One region of the Monashia sp. HAY1-2A genome, then DNA from elsewhere that is predicted to be linked to it. Evidence: riboswitches for the same ligand, from Rfam matches in the RefSeq annotation. Region 1 holds a riboswitch; the other holds the start of a gene.
The links. A riboswitch is a leader RNA that binds a small molecule or an ion and turns the genes downstream of it on or off. The one in region 1 is predicted to bind cyclic di-AMP.

Region 1 (3,593 bases):
ACCGAGGTCCTCGACGCCGCGGGCGACACGCAGGTCTTCCCGGACCGCGGTACCGCGGTCCTGCCGCCGGTGGCCCCGCCGCCGAGCCCGTCGCCGACGCCGTTCCTGACGCGGCCCGCCCCGGACGACGTCCGGTGGGCGCCGCCGCCGAGCGGGCCGCGTCGCAGCGCCGCGCCCCAGCACGACCCGGCACCGTGGGACGGTGACCGTGGCCGGGACCTCTACGACGAGCGCCACGGCCCGGGCGCCGGGCCCGACGACTGGGACGACGACTGGGACGAGGAGGAACCCGAGCAGGCCCCGCGCGAGGGTGACCCCCGCATCGGCCTGGCCATGCGCACCGGGCTGCTCGGGGCCGCGGGCATCGCCTGGGTCGGCGCCCTGATGTCCTGGCCGGGGTACGCGTTCCTCGCGCTGCTCGTGTGGTCCGTCGTCGCCCGCGCCACCGACCGGTCGGTGTCCGCGCTCGTGTTCCGTCGGTACGCCCATGGCCGCCGCGGCACCGACATCCCGCTCGCCGTCGTGACGAGTCCGTGGCACCTCCTCGTCGGCGCCGTCGCCACGGCCGTGAGCCTGGTGCTGCCGCTCGCGGTGGCGCTCGCGGGCATCTTCGCGACGGCGTTCCTGCTGGCCGGTGCCACCGGTTCCGACCTCGGGCCGGGATCGCCGACGACGCTCGCCGTCGGTGGCATCGCGGGGCTCGCCATGCTGTGGTGGGGTCCCGGCGGGGTGTCGCTGCGCCGCGGGTCCCGCTCGATCGTGCGCCGGCTCGTGCCGGTGGGGACACCGTCGCAGGTCGTCGCGGTGGCACTGGTCGTTGCCGGGCTCGTCGTCGGGCTCGTCGCCGTCGACCAAGGTTCGAGCCTGACCTGGCTGCCCTTCAGCGGCAACCCGTTCACCCGCTGAAGCGCTCGCGGGGTGGGTGTGGCGGCGTCCGTGGCGGCCGCCGTCCGGTCCTTGCCGATCGGCCCCGTTCGGTCAAGGCCAGATCTCGAGAAGATCACGAAATCATCTCGGATCGGGTTGTGGTTCATTCACTCGTCACGTACCGTCGTGCCTCGGCGGTCCCGGTTCTCCGGGCCGGAAAGGGGTGGTCTCGGGTTTCCGGGGTGTCCACCACCGGTAGGCGCCGTGCGTCCGGCCTCCACACGGCACGCTGGATAACTTCACATGGACACCCAGCAATCCGGTCCCTGAGCGCGCCGAGCCTCGCCAGCCAGGGACGCAGCCCACACCCGTGGGCCGGGCGAGGACGGGGGACCCAGTGTGGTCAGTGAGTTGTCATGTCGAAGACCGTCGTTCGCCGACGGTCGAGGGCCGACTCGACTGACCTTGGGGTGAAGCCGCAGCCGCGGCAGGGCACCTGACGTCCCCAACCCGACAGCTAACCCCGCAGGCGCGCGTCAGGAAGGAATACCCCTATGCAGTACCTGTCCAAGCATGCTGCCGCCAAGCGGGTCTCGATGAAGCAGCGCATCGCCGGAGTCGGCATCGCCGGAGCGGCCACCGTCGTCGGTGGCGTCACCGCCGCCGGGTCGGCCAAGGCCGCCACCGTGTGGGACGCGGTCGCCCAGTGCGAGTCCGGTGGCAACTGGCACATCAACACCGGCAACGGCTACTACGGCGGCCTGCAGTTCTCGAGCAGCACCTGGGTCGGCTTCGGCGGTCGCGCCTACGCCTCCCGCGCCGACCTCGCGAGCAAGGCCGAGCAGATCACCATCGCCCAGAAGGTCCTCGCCGTGCAGGGCCCCGGTGCGTGGCCGGTCTGCTCCAAGCGCGCGGGTCTGACCCGAGCCAACGGTGGCGCCGACGCCGCCGCGTCGCGCTCGAGCGACCGCAAGCCGGTCACGACGAAGAAGAAGGTCTCGAAGAAGAAGACCTACGCGACGAAGAAGACGACGAAGAAGGTCAACAGCTACGCCGGAACCGGCAAGCGGGTGACCGTCCGTCGGGGCGACACGCTGGGCACGCTGGCGCAGCGGTACCACGTCTCCGGCGGCTGGAAGACGCTGTACGCTGCGAACAAGGCTCGGGTGCACAACCCGAACCTCATCTACGTCGGCCAGGTGCTGCGTCTGCCGTGACGCTGTCTGACCGAGCCTGACCGGACGGCCTCGCGCGACCAACCCCTGGGTCCCGCGGGGCCGTCCTTCATGTGTCGCCCTGGTTCCATGGTGGGGCAGGGCTCCGCTCCTCGACCGGTCTGGGCCCGGAGGCTAGTGCTCGGTTACGCTGGCGCCCGACCGGGCGGGGCGATAGTCGCTCCACCGGTACCGCTGGCGTGGCGCAATTGGCAGCGCACCTGTCTTGTAAACAGGTGGTTGGGGGTTCGAGTCCCCCCGCCAGCTCTGTGCTCAGCGCGTCGGATAGTGCCCCTGACCTGCGGTTTCGCCGTTATGGGTGCGAGGGACGTCGAGGGACACGAGTGGAGGGGTAGGGGCGGTAAGCCACTCGGCCTCGCACGCAGATTGCCGGACTCGCTCGCCGCCGCTGCCCGTCCGGCAGCACGCAGGACGGCGACCAGAGTGTCAAGTAGGCCGAACCGCCGAGGGTTTCGGATACTTGCGAAGATTGCCCTCGAAACGATGGCAGGCCAGCTACATCGGGCCGGATCTCACTAGACACCGTGCTCCGCCCAAGCCAAGGCGCTGCTGGCCGGGGGTCCGGGCGCGGGACGCCGTGGGCAAGACCCGCAAGCGCGTGGCCATGGAGCTGGTGGCCGGCCTGGAGCGGATCCATGCCAAGAAGAAGGCCGCCGACACCGAGCTGTAGCAGCTCGTCGCGGCGACCGGGACCTCGCTGCTGGGCCTGCACGGCATCGGGCCTTCGGGTGTGGCCCGGCTGCTCGGCGACTCAGCTCGTAGCGGCGGGGCTGCTTTCGCCACTTCGCGCTGGGCCGCACCCCTTGGACCCAGAGCCAACCCTTATCGAAAGCGTGACCGACATGTCTGGCGTCGTGGCGGGCGACTCTTGAGCGCTTGACGACTCTTCGGCCCGGGCTTAAGTTGGACACCTGTAGAAAAACGCACCCGCGTCTACCAGCGAACCGCCTCCTGAGCATGGATCCGTCTGCTGAGGAGGCCCACCCGCGAACCTCCTCGCAACGAAGGGTCACCCGATGCCAGCCGGACAGACAGCAGAGATGTGGCGCGCCCAAGCGGAATCGCTGGCCCCGCCCCGGCTGATGGTCATCGATGGTCGCTGCCGGCCGGCGGCGGACGGACGCGTGATGGAGGTCCTGGCGCCTCGAGACGGAAAGCCCTTGGCGACAGTCCCGGACGGGACGGCCGTCGATGTCGACATGGCGGTCGCGGCGGCCCGGCGTGCCTTTGCCGATTCGCCCTGGTCCCGGATGTCCCCTGCGGATCGGAAGCGTGTGCTGCACCGTTTCGCCGATGTCATCGAGGCTCGCCGCGACGAGCTTGCCTTGTTGGTCTCGCTCGAGATGGGTAAGCCCATCGAGTATGCGCATTCGATCGAGATGCGGACGACCGTCGCGTGCTACCGCTGGTATGCCGAGTGGGCGGACAAGCTGACTGGTGAGGTGCCCGAGGTTGGCAGCAATGCGCTCGCGCTCGTCACGCGCGAACCGG
Region 2 (3,593 bases), on a different contig from region 1:
GGCTGCGCCGGACGCTGGCGTCGACGTCCCGCTGCGTCGGCGGGGGCGGACCGGACTGATGGGTCAGCCCGAAGGCGAGCCCCGCTGCGGCCACGAGGAGGACGACGACCACGACCGCCCAGACGCGTCGGGGCAACGACCGCAGGGGGCCGGACCGGCGCGGCGGCTCGGGCGGGGAAGCCGGCTCCGACCCGCCACCGGGCGCGGGGGTCGACGGCGCGGCACCGACGGCGCCGGCCGGATGCACCTTCGGCGGATCGGTGACCCGTGCCACCACTCGACTCTACGTTCCGCACCCACCGACCGGCAGGGGTCTGTGCACCCTTCACAGGAGCGCGGCCAGCGCGGGCCCGGGCCCCTACGATCGCCACCATGCCGACCGACGCGACCCCTCCCCTCGCCGTGGTCGTCCGCGACGCCACGCCCGCCGACGCCGCGGCCTGCGCGCGCATCTACCGGCCGTACGTCCTCGACACCGCGATCACCTTCGAGCTCGAGCCACCGACCGAGGACGCGGTCGCTGCGCGCATCGAGGCCGCCCGCGCCACGCACGCCTGGCTCGTCCTCGAGGAGGCGGGACGGATCCTCGGCTACGCGTACGCCGGTCCGTTCAAGACGCGCCCGGCCTACCGCTGGGCCTGCGAGGTCTCCGTCTACCTCGACCTGGAGCGGCGGGGGCGCGGCGGCGGGCGGGCGCTCTACCTGGCGCTGCTCGAGCGGCTCACCGCGCGCGGCTACCGGATGGCGGCCGCCGGCATCGCCCAGCCCAACGAGGCGAGCAACCGGCTCCACGCGTCGCTGGGGTTCGAGCCGGTGGGCACCTTCCGGCGGGTGGGCTGGAAGCACGGCGCGTGGCACGACGTCGCATGGGTGCAGCGGCTCCTCGGCGAGCCGCACGCGGGCCCCGAGCCGCCCCCCGAGCCGCGCTGAAAGCCACGGCCGGCCCCGGGTCCCGTCAGGCACCCTCGGCCTCCGGCCCCGCACGCCCCGGCATGCAATGAGGGCGGGGACGACACGTGGTCGTCCCCGCCCTCATCCCGCGGGCGCACCGGTCAGGTCACGGTGCGTAGATGTACTGCATCCCCGAGATGTCGGTGACGGTGCGGGTGTTGTAGTTGTACGGGCCGGCGAGGGCGTTCATCTCGACGATGGTGACCTCGTTGCCGTTGACGGCCGTGACCCAGGCGACGTGGCCGACGCTCGAGGAGCCGTGGACGCCGGGCTGCATGACGACGATGGAGCGCGTGCGCGGCGTGCCGCTCACGGTGTAGCCGGCGGAGGCGGCGCCGGAGGCCCACTCCATGGCGTTGCCGGTCCAGCCACCGGGGTAGTAGCCCTCGGACTGGTACCACTTGTTGAGAGCGCCCCACGTGCACTGGCCCGGGGTGGCCCAGTTCGACGAGGCGCGCATGCCGGACGAGGCGCTCGGGACCGAGGCGTTGCTCGTCGCCTTGGTCGAGATCGTGCTCGTCGTCAGGGACCGGCGGGACGCGTCGCGCGAGGCGCGCTCGGCCGCGGCCTTGCGCTCCGCGGCGGCCTGGCGGGCCTTCTCGACGACGAGGTCCTCGATGACGGTCGGCTTGGCCGTGGCGGTGCGCTGGGCGACGGCCTGCTGCACCTGGGGCTGGAAGCCGATCTTGGACAGGGCCGTCGCGGGAGCCACGGCGGGAGTGGTCGCCGGGCCGACGGCGGCAGCGTTGCCGAGGGCGGCGACCGCACCGTTGGCCGGCTTCGCCTCGTCGGCGCTGGCCGGGTTCGCGAAGGTGGCGACGAGGCCACCGGTTGCCGCGACGATCGCGGCGCCCTTCATCGCCGGCTGGGCCGACTCACGGGCGAGAAGCTTGAGTTCGTTGAGGGGGTTGTGTCGTCCCGGCGCACGGTGGCGCCCGCGGGTGTTCTCAGTCGTCATGTACCTCTCCGCGCCTACGAAGTTAGCTGTCGGGTTCGGGCGGAAAGGTGCCCGGTGCCCTCCCGTGCCAGCTGCGGCCCGGATGGGTACTTCACCCCAAGGACGTCCGGAGTCGTGGTGCCGGACGCCCGGAGAAACGCGTGGTTCCTCCGCTCCTGTCACAAGGTTTGTCGTCACGAACGAGGCGGTGACAGGACTAGGCGGTCCACCTCGCGCGTGTCCGGCCTGGTGGCCGGACTCCCGGAACTGTAGACGAATCAACCGGGCAATGTCACGCCGAGGTAACGGTGACGCGCCGGGTGTGCCCTTGAACGACCGGTTGCTCCCGCTTTACCGGCGGCATACCGCCCGGGGAGTGAGACATGGGTCACAGACCCACCGGTCGGGTTTCCGGTACGTCGGCCCCGCTCCGGGGTATACGCACCGCCGGGCGCGGTCCGTCTGTCGCCCGGCGTCGTCACGCCCTCAACCGGACTGGATCTCGTCCTCGTCCTGCTCGCGCTCCGCGCGGCGTCTGACGCACAGGCGGGCGATCGTCGCGACGAGGTCGAGGGGCACGGGACGGGTGATCGGAAAACGCACGGTGTCCTTGGCGCGACGGTAGGGCCGGATGGCCTCCTCGAACGCCTCGTCACCGCTCGGGACGGGGTAGACCCCGACGTGGTTCTTCCACCCGGCGAAGTACAGCAACGGCTTGCCGTCGAGGGTGAAGGTCGCCATGCCGTAGCTGATCTTCTCGCTGGCGTCGGGCACCGCCGTGCGCACCGCCGTACGAACCCTCGCGAGCTGAGTTCGCGTCTCCTCGGGATAGGAGGCGATGTAGTCATCGACGGACGCGAATCTGGGGGCCAATCCTGGTCCTCACTGTCTCCGGACCGGTTTGTCGGGCGGGATCACTGCGACTTTATTGGCCCAAAGGGGTCAGTGCAAAGGAACCTCGCCATTCGGCGCCAAACCGGAGCAAAGCGACAGATGCGTGGAGAGGCCGGATCGTCCGGCGAATCCCGTTGGCCCGAGGCGCCGTCCGCGTCAGGCGGGAGCGCCCGCGCGCAGCGCGTCAGGGAAGGCGGCTCACGGCTGCAGGAGCACCTTGACGGCGCGTCGCTCGTCCATGGCGCGGTAGCCCTCGGCCACCTCGTCGAGCGGCAGCGTCAGGTCGAAGACCTTGCCGGGGTCGATGCGCCCGGACAGCACCCGGTCCAGGAGGTCCGGCAGGTAGCGGCGCACCGGGGCGACGCCGCCGGCGAGCCCGATGTTCCGGGAGAACATCCGGCGCACGGGCAGCTCGACCCCGTGCGGGACGCCGACGAAGCCGACGGTCGACCCGGCCCGCGCGACGTCGAAGGCGGTGTCCATGGCCTGGTGCGTGCCGACGCACTCGAGCACGGCGTCGGCCCCGACGCCGCCGGTGAGGTCCTTCACCGCCGCGACGGCCTCCTCGCCGCGCTCGGCCACGACGTGCGTCGCGCCGAAGTCGCGGGCCAGGGCCTGTCGCGGCTCGTGCCGCGACATCGCGACGATCCGCTCGGCGCCGAGCTGCTGGGCGGCGATGACGCCGCAGAGGCCGACCGCGCCGTCACCGACGACGACGACCGTGGAGCCGGGCGTCACCTTCGCGGCGACGGCGGCGTGCCAGCCGGTGGCCATGACGTCGGACAGCGCCAGCAGCGAGGGCAGGTACTTC

Region 2: linked by a shared signal. The riboswitch ahead of ACPYOM_RS14765 (CHAP domain-containing protein) and the one ahead of ACPYOM_RS16235 (transglycosylase family protein) in region 1 are both predicted to bind cyclic di-AMP.

The regions. Positions count from the first base shown of each region.
Region 1 is NZ_JBNDHY010000119.1:9,561-13,153, forward strand. Features, by position in the region: gene ACPYOM_RS16230 (serine/threonine-protein kinase) at 1-906, shown strand, start outside; cyclic di-AMP (ydaO/yuaA leader) riboswitch at 1,231-1,416, shown strand; gene ACPYOM_RS16235 (transglycosylase family protein) at 1,422-2,084, shown strand; tRNA gene ACPYOM_RS16240 (tRNA-Thr) at 2,276-2,348, shown strand; partial or broken gene ACPYOM_RS16245 (hypothetical protein) at 2,401-2,622, shown strand; partial or broken gene ACPYOM_RS16250 (aldehyde dehydrogenase family protein) at 3,119-3,593, shown strand, end outside.
Region 2 is NZ_JBNDHY010000099.1:6,626-10,218, forward strand. Features, by position in the region: gene ACPYOM_RS14755 (S1C family serine protease) at 1-274, opposite strand, end outside; gene ACPYOM_RS14760 (N-acetyltransferase family protein) at 373-930, shown strand; gene ACPYOM_RS14765 (CHAP domain-containing protein) at 1,058-1,909, opposite strand; cyclic di-AMP (ydaO/yuaA leader) riboswitch at 1,909-2,092, opposite strand; gene ACPYOM_RS14770 (iron chaperone) at 2,375-2,761, opposite strand; gene ACPYOM_RS14775 (zinc-dependent alcohol dehydrogenase family protein) at 2,981-3,593, opposite strand, start outside.